Regions from separate parts of the Anaerobacillus sp. QJM3NY_17 genome, predicted to be linked through region 1. Evidence: a T-box and tRNA genes for the amino acid it is inferred to sense, from the RefSeq annotation. Region 1 holds a T-box; the other regions hold tRNA genes.

The links. A T-box is a leader RNA that pairs with one kind of tRNA and senses whether it is charged. The one in region 1 lies ahead of ileS (isoleucine--tRNA ligase), so its partner is inferred to be a tRNA-Ile.
Region 2: it has a tRNA-Ile gene. The T-box ahead of ileS (isoleucine--tRNA ligase) is inferred to sense a tRNA for this amino acid. The anticodon was not compared.
Region 3: it has a tRNA-Ile gene. The T-box ahead of ileS (isoleucine--tRNA ligase) is inferred to sense a tRNA for this amino acid. The anticodon was not compared.

The regions. Positions count from the first base shown of each region.
Region 1 is NZ_CM149685.1:1,786,605-1,791,774, forward strand. Features, by position in the region: gene AC0VYV_RS09580 (cell division protein SepF) at 1-102, shown strand, start outside; gene AC0VYV_RS09585 (YggT family protein) at 122-385, shown strand; gene AC0VYV_RS09590 (YlmH family RNA-binding protein) at 385-1,158, shown strand; gene AC0VYV_RS09595 (DivIVA domain-containing protein) at 1,250-1,762, shown strand; T-box leader at 1,837-2,046, shown strand; gene ileS (isoleucine--tRNA ligase) at 2,156-4,912, shown strand; gene lspA (signal peptidase II) at 5,047-5,170, shown strand, end outside.
Region 2 is NZ_CM149685.1:116,121-121,290, reverse strand. Features, by position in the region: rRNA gene AC0VYV_RS00610 (23S ribosomal RNA) at 1-1,981, opposite strand, end outside; tRNA gene AC0VYV_RS00605 (tRNA-Ala) at 2,203-2,278, opposite strand; tRNA gene AC0VYV_RS00600 (tRNA-Ile) at 2,335-2,411, opposite strand; rRNA gene AC0VYV_RS00595 (16S ribosomal RNA) at 2,522-4,073, opposite strand; gene lysS (lysine--tRNA ligase) at 4,389-5,170, opposite strand, start outside.
Region 3 is NZ_CM149685.1:298,975-304,144, reverse strand. Features, by position in the region: rRNA gene AC0VYV_RS01705 (23S ribosomal RNA) at 1-1,764, opposite strand, end outside; tRNA gene AC0VYV_RS01700 (tRNA-Ala) at 1,912-1,987, opposite strand; tRNA gene AC0VYV_RS01695 (tRNA-Ile) at 1,999-2,075, opposite strand; rRNA gene AC0VYV_RS01690 (16S ribosomal RNA) at 2,251-3,802, opposite strand; gene AC0VYV_RS01685 (NCS2 family permease) at 4,444-5,170, opposite strand, start outside.

The DNA.
Region 1 (5,170 bases):
GGTGGCGATATTCAGAAACTCGGTCCGGATACGTTTATATGTACACCGGACAATGTTGAAATTTCAGGTAACATTACAGATGAAATTTACGAAGACCAGTAATTAAGAAAGGGTGAAAAGTTTGAACATAGTTTCAATCTTACTTTCAGCAGTACAAATTTATACGTGGATCCTCATCATTTACATCTTTATGTCATGGATTCCAAATGCAAGAGAATCTTCTATTGGACGAATGATTGCTTCTATAGCAGAACCATATCTAGCTCCGTTTCGTAAGATTATTCCTCCAATCGGTGGAATGCTTGATATTTCTCCGATCGTAGCCATTTTCGCACTTCAGTTTGTGCAATATGGAATTATTGCGGTCTTTAGATTCATAGGCTAATGTCTATTTACGAACACTATCGTCCAGAAGAAAGAACATTTGTCGATCGCGTTTTACAATGGCAGGATGAGGTTCAAGAAAGGTATGCTCCCAGGTTAACCGATTTTCTTGATCCAAGAGAACAGGATATGGTGAGGCAAATCATTGGAAATCACTCTGACGTGGGCGTGTTTTTTTCGGGTGGAGTTGAAGGGTCTGAGCGTCAGAGGGCTCTTCTTGTTCCTCCTTACTTTGAACCAACAACGGAAGATTTCGAGATAATCGCTTTTGAAATTACATATCCAGCCAAATTCGTATCACTTACTCATCCAGATTTGCTTGGGGCAATGATGGGTCTTGGAATTAAGCGTGAGAAGTTTGGAGATATCCTTGTGCAGGATAGTGCTGCGCATTTAATCGTAGCGAAGGAAATTGCTGATTTCGTGAAAATGAATTTAACACATGCAGGGAAAGCGTCCATATCTCCTAACGAAATTCCATTAACGAGCGTAAGCGTCGAAGAAGCTTCCTGGCAGGAGCAGTCAGGCACAGTAACAAGCCTTCGTTTGGATACGGTACTTGCTGAAGTATACAATCTATCACGAGGTAAGGTTGCTCCGATGATTGAACATGATCGAGCGAAATTAAATTGGAAGATCGTCAGTCAACCTTCTGCTGAAGTGAAAGAGGGAGACTATTTATCGTTACGAGGTTCAGGTAGAAGTAAGATTATTTCTGTTGATGGCAAAACAAAGCGGGATAAATGGCGAATTACGTATCAAATTCGTAAATAGTTTGTCATAAATAGAAGGAATATCCAAATGATTGTCGAAATACGAGTAAGCCGGGTATATGAAAAAAGAGAGTAAATCGGAGGTGGCTGAATTGCCTTTAACACCATTAGATATTCATAACAAAGAATTTACACGCGGATTCCGCGGTTATGATGAAGATGAGGTCAATGAGTTTCTTGATCAGGTAATCAAAGATTATGAAACGGTAATCAGAGAAAAGAAAGAATTGAATGAGAGAGTGAAGCTTCTAGAAGAACGACTTGGGCACTTCTCAAACCTTGAAGAAACGTTAAATAAGTCGATCCTAGTAGCACAAGAGTCAGCGGAAGAAGTGAGACAAAACGCTAAGAAAGAATCCCAGCTCATCGTAAAAGAAGCTGAGAAAAATGCCGACCGCATTATTAATGATTCGCTTGCTAAAGCGCGTAAAATCTCCATGGATAATGAAGAGCTGAAAAAACAAGCAGCGGTTTATCGCACGCGTTTTCGTATGCTAGTTGAAGCCCAGCTAGAGATGCTAAATAATGAAGACTGGGATGGCTTAGTGGCTCGATTTGATGAGGAAGAAGATCAGCAACAGGAGCAAATCGAAGAAAAAGCATAAAGCACTCATTTATTTTTTGTCATTTCCTTGACTTCTTATTTTTATTTACACTATACTTCTATTAATAGCAATAACGATCGACGAAGATGGGAAGAGTATCTGATTCTTACTTAACAAAGCGAGCCGGGAATGGTGTGAGCCGGTGTTAAGCAATCAGAGAAGATCGCCCCTGAGTCCCGTGCTGAACGATAAGTAAGCCTCGGCGAATCATTCACGTTACGAATGCAAAGTGAGCGCAAAGCTTAATTTGGGTGGTACCACGGGAAAACCTTCTCGTCCCTTTTCGGGGACGAGAAGGTTTTTTTATTTTGTAGCACACTTTGAAGAAACAACTCCCGAGTGGCTGAAGATCGTTACGGTTGTTGCTCGTTATAAGTTGAAGGAGGAAACCTCATGAGCTATAAAGAAACGCTCTTAATGCCAAAAACAAAATTTCCGATGAGAGGAAATTTACCGAATAAAGAGCCCGACATGCAAAAAGAATGGGCAAACATTAATCTCTATGAAAAAGTACAGGAAAGAACGAAGGACCGCCCCCTATTCGTCCTACATGATGGCCCTCCATATGCCAATGGTGACATCCATATGGGTCATGCAGAGAACAAAGTTTTAAAAGATATCATCGTTCGATATAAATCAATGAACGGTTTTAATGCTCCATATGTTCCTGGTTGGGATACGCACGGACTTCCAATCGAGCAGGCGTTAACGAAAAAAGGCGTCGATCGTAAGAAGTTAACGGTTGCTGAATTTAGAAAGAAATGTGAAGAATACGCATTAAAACAAGTTGATCGTCAGCGTGAACAATTCAAGCGACTTGGAGTTCGTGCTGATTGGGATAATCCATATATTACGCTTGATAAAGGCTATGAAGCACAGCAAATTAAAGTGTTCGGAGAAATGGCAAAACGCGGTTATATTTATAAAGATAAAAAAACCGTTTATTGGTCTCCGACATCTGAATCAGCATTAGCAGAAGCTGAGATCGAGTATCAAGATAAGCGCTCTGCATCGATTTACGTTGCGTTTGATGTAAAAGATGGAAAAGGTGTTCTTGATGGCGATGAGAAATTTATCATCTGGACAACAACACCGTGGACAATTCCTTCAAACCTTGCCATTGCGTTGAATGAGAAGTTTGAATACAGCGTCATTGAAGCGGATGGTACGAAATATGTTGTAGCAACAGAGCTTGTTGATCAATTAAAAGAAGAATTTGAGTGGAACAACGTAAGTGAAGTGAAGCGCGTAAAAGGTAGCGAACTTGAATACGTGACGGCTCAGCATCCAATCTACGATCGTGAATCTCTTGTGATCCTTGGTGACCACGTAACGCTTGACGCAGGTACAGGTTGCGTTCATACAGCCCCGGGACACGGTGAAGATGACTATATGATCGGAAGAAAGTATAAGCTAGACATCCTTTGCCCTGTAGATGAGAAAGGTGTTTTCACTGACGAAGCTCCTGGCTTTGAAGGTATGTTCTATGACAAAGCAAATAAACCAATTACTGAAAAACTTGAAGAAGTTGGCGCGCTAGTGAAGCTTACATTCTTCACTCACTCTTACCCACACGATTGGCGTACGAAGAAACCAATCATTTTCCGTGCAACAGAGCAGTGGTTTGCGTCGATCAAAGAGTTCCGCCCTGAACTTCTTCAAGCTGTAGCAGATGTGAAATGGTTCCCATCATGGGGTGAAATTCGCCTTCATAATATGGTGAAGGATCGTGAAGATTGGTGTATTTCTCGTCAACGTGCATGGGGCGTTCCAATCCCAGTGTTCTATGGCGAAAATAATGAGCCAATCATTACAGATGAGACAATTGCTCATGTATCAGAATTGTTCCGTAAGCATGGATCAAACATTTGGTTTGAGTGGGATGCAAAAGAACTTCTACCTGAAGGATTTACTTCAGAGCATAGTCCAAACGGTGAATTCCGCAAAGAAATGGATATCATGGATGTTTGGTTTGACTCAGGTTCTTCTCACCAAGCTGTTCTGGAAGAAAGAAGCGACCTTGCAAGACCTGCTGATTTGTATCTAGAAGGTTCTGATCAGTACCGTGGCTGGTTTAACTCGTCCCTTTCAACAGCTGTAGCCGTAACAGGGAAAGCACCTTATAAAGCGGTTCTCAGTCATGGATTTATTCTTGACGGTGAAGGAAAGAAAATGAGTAAGTCACTTGGAAATACAATGGTACCGAATGATGTTATGAAACAATTGGGTGCGGATATTCTTCGTCTATGGGTATCATCGGCGGATTATCAAGCTGACGTTCGCGTATCGAATGATATTTTAAAACAAGTAGCTGAAGTGTACCGAAAGATTCGCAACACGTTCCGCTTTATGCTTGGGAACCTTGAAGGATTTGACCCAACAGAGCATCAAGTGGCGTATAAGGATTTAGGTGAACTTGATCAGTATATGCTTGTGAAGCTAAATAATCTCGTATCGAAAGTGAAAAAAGCTTATGATGAGTATCAGTTCTTAACGGTTTATAATACGATCCATAACTTCTTTACAATTGAAATGAGCTCGTTCTATCTCGATATCGCGAAAGACACGCTTTATATTGAACATGCAGATCACCCGAACCGTCGTGCGATCCAAACGGTTCTTTATCAGACAGCTGTTGCGCTTACGAAACTTCTTTCGCCTATCATTCCGCACACTGCTGAAGAAGTATGGCAGTTTGTCCCTGGTGAGAAGGAAGAGTATGTACAGCTTTCCGATATGCCAGAAGTGAAGAATTTTGAAGGTACAGCTGATCTTGAAGAAAAATGGGATCATGTGATGGAGCTTCGTGACGAAGTTCTAAAAGCACTAGAAGAAGCGCGTAACGAGAAGAAAATTGGTAAATCGTTAACCGCTCAGCTTCATATTTATGCTGATAATGGTACGAAGGATTTGCTTGAAGGCGTAGCAAATCTTGAGAAGCTCTTTATCGTATCAGGTGCTACAGTGGCCGGTACGAAGGCTGAAGCACCAGCAGAAGCGAAAGTATATGAAGAACTAGCGATCTCCGTTTCACCTGCTGAGGGAGAAACGTGTGAGCGCTGCTGGCAAGTGAAAAAAGACGTTGGCGCTAATAGCGAATACCCAACTCTTTGCGCTAGCTGTGCTGAAACAGTTAAAAATCATTACTAATTAATGAAATATATCGAAAAGACGCTTTGCGATGCGAAGCGTCTTTTCTTTGTTGTTAGCTCAGTTTCGATTGTCTGCTGAAGCAAGCTGTGCTAAACTTTCATAGGAAGTAACATTTGATCGGAGGAGCGCTCGTGTGGAAATATCTCATAGCCATAGGCATCATTGTTCTAGATCAGTGGACGAAATGGCTTGTTGTGAAGTACATGGAATATGGTGAAAACATTACATTAATCAATGATTTTCTTTATCTAACTT
Region 2 (5,170 bases), 1.7 Mb from region 1:
ACCCGACAAGGAATTTCGCTACCTTAGGACCGTTATAGTTACGGCCGCCGTTTACTGGGGCTTCGATTCAGAGCTTCTCCCGTAAGGGATAACCCCTCCTCTTAACCTTCCAGCACCGGGCAGGTGTCAGCCCCTATACTTCGCCTTACGGCTTTGCAGAGACCTGTGTTTTTGCTAAACAGTCGCTTGGATCTTTTCACTGCGGCTCCCCTGGGCTATAAACCCGAGGAAGCACCCCTTCTCCCGAAGTTACGGGGTCATTTTGCCGAGTTCCTTAACGAGAGTTCTCCCGATCGTCTTAGGATTCTCTCCTCGCCTACCTGTGTCGGTTTGCGGTACGGGCACCTTTTTCCTCACTAGAGGCTTTTCTTGGCAGCGTAGAATCAAGGACTTCGGTACTAAATTTCCCTCGCCATCACGACTCAGCCTTCACGGTGAACGGATTTGCCTATTCACCAGCCTAATCGCTTGGACGCGCATTTCCAGCAGCGCGCTCTCCCTATCTTTCTGCGTCCCCCCGTCGTTCAAACGGAAAGGAGGTGGTACAGGAATATCAACCTGTTATCCATCGCCTACGCCTTTCGGCCTCGGCTTAGGTCCCGACTAACCCTGAGCGGACGAGCCTTCCTCAGGAAACCTTGGGCTTTCGACGGACAAGATTCTCACTTGTCTTTCGCTACTCATACCGGCATTCTCACTTCTAAGCGCTCCACCAGTCCTTTCGGTCTGACTTCACAGCCCTTAGAACGCTCTCCTACCATTGTCGTAAGACAATCCACAGCTTCGGTGATACGTTTAGCCCCGGTACATTTTCGGCGCAGCGTCACTCGACCAGTGAGCTATTACGCACTCTTTAAATGATGGCTGCTTCTAAGCCAACATCCTGGTTGTCTAAGCAACGCCACATCCTTTTCCACTTAACGTATACTTTGGGACCTTAGCTGGTGGTCTGGGCTGTTTCCCTCTCGACTACGGATCTTATCACTCGCAGTCTGACTCCCGCGGATAAATCGTTGGCATTCGGAGTTTGACTGGATTCGGTAATCCGGTAAGGACCCCTAGTCCAATCAGTGCTCTACCTCCAAGATTCTTGCCGCGAGGCTAGCCCTAAAGCTATTTCGGAGAGAACCAGCTATCTCCAGGTTCGATTGGCATTTCACCGCTACCCACACCTCATCCCCGCATTTTTCAACATGCGTGGGTTCGGGCCTCCATTCAGTGTTACCTGAACTTCACCCTGGACATGGGTAGATCACCTGGTTTCGGGTCTACGACCACGTACTATTTCGCCCTATTCAGACTCGCTTTCGCTGCGGCTCCGCCTTCTCAGCTTAACCTTGCACGGGATCGTAACTCGCCGGTTCATTCTACAAAAGGCACGCTGTCACCCATTAACGGGCTCCAACTAGTTGTAGGCACACGGTTTCAGGTTCTTTTTCACTCCCCTTCCGGGGTGCTTTTCACCTTTCCCTCACGGTACTGGTTCACTATCGGTCACTAGAGAGTATTTAGCCTTGGGAGATGGTCCTCCCGGATTCCGACGGGGTTTCACGTGTCCCGCCGTACTCAGGATCCGTCTCGGAGGGCATCGGATTTTGACTACAGGATTGTTACCTTCTCTGATGGACCTTTCCAGGTCGCTTCGTCTATCCGTGCCTTTGTAACTCCAAAGAGACGTCCTACAACCCCAGAGGGCAAGCCCTCTGGTTTGGGCTGATTCCGTTTCGCTCGCCGCTACTCAGGAAATCGCGTTTGCTTTCTCTTCCTCCGGGTAATGAGATGTTTCAGTTCCCCGGGTCTGCCTTCCATTCCCTATGTATTCAGAAATGGATACCATCCTATTAAAGATGGTGGGTTCCCCCATTCGGAAATCTCCGGATCAAAGCGTACTTACAGCTCCCCGAAGCATATCGGTGTTCGTCCCGTCCTTCTTAGGCTTCTAGTGCCAAGGCATCCACCGTGCGCCCTTAGTAGCTTAACCTTCGATTTGTTAGGCATTGCTGCCATAACGCATCAGTTATTACTAAGTTATTGCATAAAAAATAATTATTGGATGTCGTTGTTTGTGCTATCTAGTTTTCAAGGAACAAGGCTACTACTTGAATCCACTTTTATGCTGCCTTGCACCGAGGAAGCCAACATCGTTAGCGTTACTCGAAGACGCAGGTGCATATTTGTTTCATTTCATTATAGTAGATGTGTTGGTGGAGCCTAGCGGGATCGAACCGCTGACCTCCTGCGTGCAAGGCAGGCGCTCTCCCAGCTGAGCTAAGGCCCCAAATGATCCAAATGGCATTCAACCAAGAGGAATAAATCGAATCAACAAAACTTTTATGGTGGGCCTGAGTGGACTCGAACCACCGACCTCACGCTTATCAGGCGTGCGCTCTAACCAGCTGAGCTACAGGCCCATAAAGGCTTGTTAACTATATTTAATTGAAAGAATAAATCATTCTTTCAAAACTAAACGAAACGCTCATGTAAGGTTGGTAACGTAAGTTACCTTCGTAATTCTCCATAGAAAGGAGGTGATCCAGCCGCACCTTCCGATACGGCTACCTTGTTACGACTTCACCCCAATCATTTGTCCCACCTTCGGCGGCTGGCTCCATAAAGGTTACCCCACCGACTTCGGGTGTTACAAACTCTCGTGGTGTGACGGGCGGTGTGTACAAGGCCCGGGAACGTATTCACCGCGGCATGCTGATCCGCGATTACTAGCAATTCCGGCTTCATGCAGGCGAGTTGCAGCCTGCAATCCGAACTGAGAACGGCTTTATGGGATTCGCTTCACCTCGCGGTGTTGCTGCCCTTTGTACCGTCCATTGTAGCACGTGTGTAGCCCAGGTCATAAGGGGCATGATGATTTGACGTCATCCCCACCTTCCTCCGGTTTGTCACCGGCAGTCACCTTAGAGTGCCCAACTAAATGCTGGCAACTAAGATCAAGGGTTGCGCTCGTTGCGGGACTTAACCCAACATCTCACGACACGAGCTGACGACAACCATGCACCACCTGTCACTCTGTCCCCCGAAGGGGAACGTCCTGTCTCCAGGATTGTCAGAGGATGTCAAGACCTGGTAAGGTTCTTCGCGTTGCTTCGAATTAAACCACATGCTCCACTGCTTGTGCGGGCCCCCGTCAATTCCTTTGAGTTTCAACCTTGCGGTCGTACTCCCCAGGCGGAGTGCTTAATGTGTTAACTTCAGCACTGAGGGTGGAACCCCCCAACACCTAGCACTCATCGTTTACGGCGTGGACTACCAGGGTATCTAATCCTGTTTGCTCCCCACGCTTTCGCGCCTCAGCGTCAGTTACAGACCAGAGAGCCGCCTTCGCCACTGGTGTTCCTCCACATATCTACGCATTTCACCGCTACACGTGGAATTCCACTCTCCTCTTCTGCACTCAAGTCCTCCAGTTTCCAATGACCCTCCACGGTTGAGCCGTGGGCTTTCACATCAGACTTAAAAGACCGCCTGCGCGCGCTTTACGCCCAATAATTCCGGACAACGCTTGCCACCTACGTATTACCGCGGCTGCTGGCACGTAGTTAGCCGTGGCTTTCTGGTTAGGTACCGTCAAGGTACCGCCCTATTCGAACGGTACTTGTTCTTCCCTAACAACAGAGCTTTACGACCCGAAGGCCTTCGTCACTCACGCGGCGTTGCTCCGTCAGACTTTCGTCCATTGCGGAAGATTCCCTACTGCTGCCTCCCGTAGGAGTCTGGGCCGTGTCTCAGTCCCAGTGTGGCCGATCACCCTCTCAGGTCGGCTACGCATCGTCGCCTTGGTAAGCCATTACCTTACCAACTAGCTAATGCGCCGCGGGCCCATCCTGCAGTGTTAGCTCGAAAGCCAACTTTCAACATTGCACCATGCGGTGCGATGTATTACCCGGTATTAGCTCCGGTTTCCCGGAGTTATCCCAGTCTGCAGGGCAGGTTGCCCACGTGTTACTCACCCGTCCGCCGCTAAGATCAAGGAGCAAGCTCCCATCTCTTCGCTCGACTTGCATGTATTAGGCACGCCGCCAGCGTTCGTCCTGAGCCAGGATCAAACTCTCCGATAGAAAGCTTAATCTAGCTTTAAAACAATGTTTTGCTTCCGTAGAAACAACTACTTACATGGCGTTTCGTTCAGTTTTCAAAGATCAATTTGTTTCTTTCAATGTCGTTTTCAGCGACTTTATTAATATACCATATTAACTAAATCAATGTCAACAACTTTATTGAAATTCTTTTCGGCGTCAACCGCGTTGTTGCGGCGACCTATATAACTATATCAGGGTTACTTTAGATACGCAACCCCTTTTTTGAATTCTTTTTAGAAAAACTAAAAAGAATGAAGTTCGATAAACGAACTTCATTCTAAAGGCTTTTACCTTCTATCGTTCCGTATTTCTCATTTGAGGGAATAGAAGAACATCTCTAATAGAAGGAGAATTTGTTAGAAGCATTACAAGCCGATCAATTCCAATACCTAAACCACCGGTTGGTGGTAAACCGTACTCAAGAGCTTCGATAAAGTCATGGTCCATCATGTGGGCCTCGTCATTACCTTGCTCTCTCTCCACAAGCTGCGCTTCAAACCGTTCTCTTTGATCAATTGGATCATTAAGCTCAGTAAATGCGTTGGCGTGTTCACGAGCTACGATAAACAACTCAAAACGATCTGTGAAACGGCCATCTTCAGGATTTTTCTTAGCTAGAGGCGAAATAGCCACCGGATGTCCATATACAAAAGTAGGTTGAATGAGCGTTTCTTCAACTTTCTGTTCAAAGAATTCATTTACGACATGTCCGAATTCCATTGTCTCTTTGATTTCGACACCATGTTCCTTAGCGATACTGCGCGCTTCTTCATCCGTCATCTCTTTCCAGAAGTCGACACCTGTTGCTTCTTTAACAGCCTCAACCATATGCACTCTTTTCCACTCTGGTTCGAGGTTAATCTCATAATCACCGTACTGAATCATTGTAGAGCCTGTTACCTCTTTAGCGATGTGAGCAACCATTTGCTCTGTTAAGGACATGACGTCTTTATAATCCGCATAAGCTTCGTATAACTCAAGCATTGTGAATTCAGGATTGTGTCGTGTAGAAACACCTTCATTTCGGAAAACTCTTCCGATTTCATATACACGCTCCATGCCACCTACAATCAATC
Region 3 (5,170 bases), 1.5 Mb from region 1:
ATAAACCCGAGGAAGCACCCCTTCTCCCGAAGTTACGGGGTCATTTTGCCGAGTTCCTTAACGAGAGTTCTCCCGATCGTCTTAGGATTCTCTCCTCGCCTACCTGTGTCGGTTTGCGGTACGGGCACCTTTTTCCTCACTAGAGGCTTTTCTTGGCAGCGTAGAATCAAGGACTTCGGTACTAAATTTCCCTCGCCATCACGACTCAGCCTTCATGGTGAACGGATTTGCCTATTCACCAGCCTAATCGCTTGGACGCGCATTTCCAGCAGCGCGCTCTCCCTATCTTTCTGCGTCCCCCCGTCGTTCAAACGGAAAGGAGGTGGTACAGGAATATCAACCTGTTATCCATCGCCTACGCCTTTCGGCCTCGGCTTAGGTCCCGACTAACCCTGAGCGGACGAGCCTTCCTCAGGAAACCTTGGGCTTTCGACGGACAAGATTCTCACTTGTCTTTCGCTACTCATACCGGCATTCTCACTTCTAAGCGCTCCACCAGTCCTTTCGGTCTGACTTCACAGCCCTTAGAACGCTCTCCTACCATTGTCGTAAGACAATCCACAGCTTCGGTGATACGTTTAGCCCCGGTACATTTTCGGCGCAGCGTCACTCGACCAGTGAGCTATTACGCACTCTTTAAATGATGGCTGCTTCTAAGCCAACATCCTGGTTGTCTAAGCAACGCCACATCCTTTTCCACTTAACGTATACTTTGGGACCTTAGCTGGTGGTCTGGGCTGTTTCCCTCTCGACTACGGATCTTATCACTCGCAGTCTGACTCCCGCGGATAAATCGTTGGCATTCGGAGTTTGACTGGATTCGGTAATCCGGTAAGGACCCCTAGTCCAATCAGTGCTCTACCTCCAAGATTCTTGCCGCGAGGCTAGCCCTAAAGCTATTTCGGAGAGAACCAGCTATCTCCAGGTTCGATTGGCATTTCACCGCTACCCACACCTCATCCCCGCATTTTTCAACATGCGTGGGTTCGGGCCTCCATTCAGTGTTACCTGAACTTCACCCTGGACATGGGTAGATCACCTGGTTTCGGGTCTACGACCACGTACTATTTCGCCCTATTCAGACTCGCTTTCGCTGCGGCTCCGCCTTCTCAGCTTAACCTTGCACGGGATCGTAACTCGCCGGTTCATTCTACAAAAGGCACGCTGTCACCCATTAACGGGCTCCAACTAGTTGTAGGCACACGGTTTCAGGTTCTTTTTCACTCCCCTTCCGGGGTGCTTTTCACCTTTCCCTCACGGTACTGGTTCACTATCGGTCACTAGAGAGTATTTAGCCTTGGGAGATGGTCCTCCCGGATTCCGACGGGGTTTCACGTGTCCCGCCGTACTCAGGATCCGTCTCGGAGGGCATCGGATTTTGACTACAGGATTGTTACCTTCTCTGATGGACCTTTCCAGGTCGCTTCGTCTATCCGTGCCTTTGTAACTCCAAAGAGACGTCCTACAACCCCAGAGGGCAAGCCCTCTGGTTTGGGCTGATTCCGTTTCGCTCGCCGCTACTCAGGAAATCGCGTTTGCTTTCTCTTCCTCCGGGTAATGAGATGTTTCAGTTCCCCGGGTCTGCCTTCCATTCCCTATGTATTCAGAAATGGATACCATCCTATTAAAGATGGTGGGTTCCCCCATTCGGAAATCTCCGGATCAAAGCGTACTTACAGCTCCCCGAAGCATATCGGTGTTCGTCCCGTCCTTCTTAGGCTTCTAGTGCCAAGGCATCCACCGTGCGCCCTTAGTAGCTTAACCTTCGATTTGTTAGGCATTGCTGCCATAACGCATCAGTTATTACTAAGTTATTGCATAAAAATAATTATTGGATGTCGTTGTTTGTGCTATCTAGTTTTCAAGGAACAAGTCTACTATTTGATTAGTATTAATCATTAGTAGATGTGTTGGTGGAGCCTAGCGGGATCGAACCGCTGACCTCCTGCGTGCAAGGCAGGCGCTCTCCCAGCTGAGCTAAGGCCCCAGGATCTTTTATGGTGGGCCTGAGTGGACTCGAACCACCGACCTCACGCTTATCAGGCGTGCGCTCTAACCAGCTGAGCTACAGGCCCACAAAAGAAAAGTAAATACCCCGACATAGCCATTAGCCGGAGGTGTTTCTTAAAAGAGACTTGCTCTTCTTCAAAACTTACCTTTTCAGTTGAAAGAAGTAAATCATTCTTTCAAAACTAAACGAAACGCTCATGTAAGGTTGGTAACGTAAGTTACCTTCGTAATTCTCCATAGAAAGGAGGTGATCCAGCCGCACCTTCCGATACGGCTACCTTGTTACGACTTCACCCCAATCATTTGTCCCACCTTCGGCGGCTGGCTCCATAAAGGTTACCCCACCGACTTCGGGTGTTACAAACTCTCGTGGTGTGACGGGCGGTGTGTACAAGGCCCGGGAACGTATTCACCGCGGCATGCTGATCCACGATTACTAGCAATTCCGGCTTCATGCAGGCGAGTTGCAGCCTGCAATCCGAACTGAGAACGGCTTTATGGGATTCGCTTCACCTCGCGGTGTTGCTGCCCTTTGTACCGTCCATTGTAGCACGTGTGTAGCCCAGGTCATAAGGGGCATGATGATTTGACGTCATCCCCACCTTCCTCCGGTTTGTCACCGGCAGTCACCTTAGAGTGCCCAACTAAATGCTGGCAACTAAGATCAAGGGTTGCGCTCGTTGCGGGACTTAACCCAACATCTCACGACACGAGCTGACGACAACCATGCACCACCTGTCACTCTGTCCCCCGAAGGGGAACGTCCTGTCTCCAGGATTGTCAGAGGATGTCAAGACCTGGTAAGGTTCTTCGCGTTGCTTCGAATTAAACCACATGCTCCACTGCTTGTGCGGGCCCCCGTCAATTCCTTTGAGTTTCAACCTTGCGGTCGTACTCCCCAGGCGGAGTGCTTAATGTGTTAACTTCAGCACTGAGGGTGGAACCCCCCAACACCTAGCACTCATCGTTTACGGCGTGGACTACCAGGGTATCTAATCCTGTTTGCTCCCCACGCTTTCGCGCCTCAGCGTCAGTTACAGACCAGAGAGCCGCCTTCGCCACTGGTGTTCCTCCACATATCTACGCATTTCACCGCTACACGTGGAATTCCACTCTCCTCTTCTGCACTCAAGTCCTCCAGTTTCCAATGACCCTCCACGGTTGAGCCGTGGGCTTTCACATCAGACTTAAAAGACCGCCTGCGCGCGCTTTACGCCCAATAATTCCGGACAACGCTTGCCACCTACGTATTACCGCGGCTGCTGGCACGTAGTTAGCCGTGGCTTTCTGGTTAGGTACCGTCAAGGTACCGCCCTATTCGAACGGTACTTGTTCTTCCCTAACAACAGAGCTTTACGACCCGAAGGCCTTCGTCACTCACGCGGCGTTGCTCCGTCAGACTTTCGTCCATTGCGGAAGATTCCCTACTGCTGCCTCCCGTAGGAGTCTGGGCCGTGTCTCAGTCCCAGTGTGGCCGATCACCCTCTCAGGTCGGCTACGCATCGTCGCCTTGGTAAGCCATTACCTTACCAACTAGCTAATGCGCCGCGGGCCCATCCTGCAGTGTTAGCTCGAAAGCCAACTTTCAACATTGCACCATGCGGTGCGATGTATTACCCGGTATTAGCTCCGGTTTCCCGGAGTTATCCCAGTCTGCAGGGTAGGTTGCCCACGTGTTACTCACCCGTCCGCCGCTAAGATCAGGGAGCAAGCTCCCATCTCTTCGCTCGACTTGCATGTATTAGGCACGCCGCCAGCGTTCGTCCTGAGCCAGGATCAAACTCTCCGATAGAAAGCTTAATCTAGCTTTAAAACAATGTTTTGTTTCCGTAGAAACAACTACTTACATGGCGTTTCGTTCAGTTTTCAAAGATCGATTTGTTTCTTTCGTTGTCGTTTTCAGCGACCCAACTAATATACCATGTTGTTTCGTTTGATGTCAACAACTAATTTGAAATGTTTTATTTAGTGTTACCTGCTTGTTTTAGCGGCAACGTTATTTATAATACATGAAGTGCGAAATGATGTCAATCACTTTTTTTCATGCGTTTGTTGTTGTTTTCTTAACAACGTTCTCTACTTTATCAGTAAAGAATGATATGGTCAATAGTATTTTTCAAATTAATTAAATCAATATGACATAGCTTGCTTAGAGAGACACATTATTATTAGTAGATATTCAAGTCTAATTGACGCCCTTTAATGAAGCTTCTTTTTAACGGAGATTATGAAGAACTATGTTTAAGGTTAAACAAACGTTTAATTAACCTTTTAGCCAATAAAATGAATTTCCTCGTCTCACTCTACTTTAGCAACAGAAAAGTACTATCTCACTTCAATTACGAAATTTGTTCTCACCTTAATAATGGAACAAACCGAAGAGTATCGCTACATAACAAAAAGCAGCCGATTTCTCGACTGCTCCAAAACGAACTATGCTAAAAACACGAAATATGCGATAAATACAAAGAACAAACCATACATGATTGGATGAATATTCTTCCCCTCACCTTTTACGACCATAGTGATCGGGTACATTACAAATCCTAACGCAATCCCTGTTGCAATACTGTATGTTAATGGCATTGCAACAATTGTTAAGAATGCTGGAACCGCAATCTCAAATCGTTTCCACTCAATGTTACCGAGTACGCTCACCATCAGGACACCGACTATAATCAAGACTGGTGCTGTAACTGAAGGTGTGACCACTGCTAGTAACGGAGAGAAGAATAGTGCTAACAAGAAAAATCCTGCTGTTACAACAGATGTAAAACCAGTTCGACCACCTGCCGCTACTCCTGATGAAGATTCAATGTAGGCTGTAGTTGTTGACGTACCAAGTACAGCCCCAAGAACAGTTGCAGATGAATCAGCAAACAATGCTTTCCCTGCTCTTGGAAGTTTGTTGTCTTTCATTATGCCTGCCTGCGTCGCAACAGCTATTAAAGTACCCGCTGTGTCGAAGAAATCGACGAATAAGAACGTGAGAACCACGACAAGCATGTCAATTGTAAACAAATCACCAAGGTGACCCAAAGCAACGCCGAAAGTTGGTTCAAGAGTTGGTACGCTACCCACAATCCCGCTTGGAATCGGCACCTGGTTAAAGATCATACCTACGATGGCTGTAATCACCATTCCGTAGAAAATACCGCCC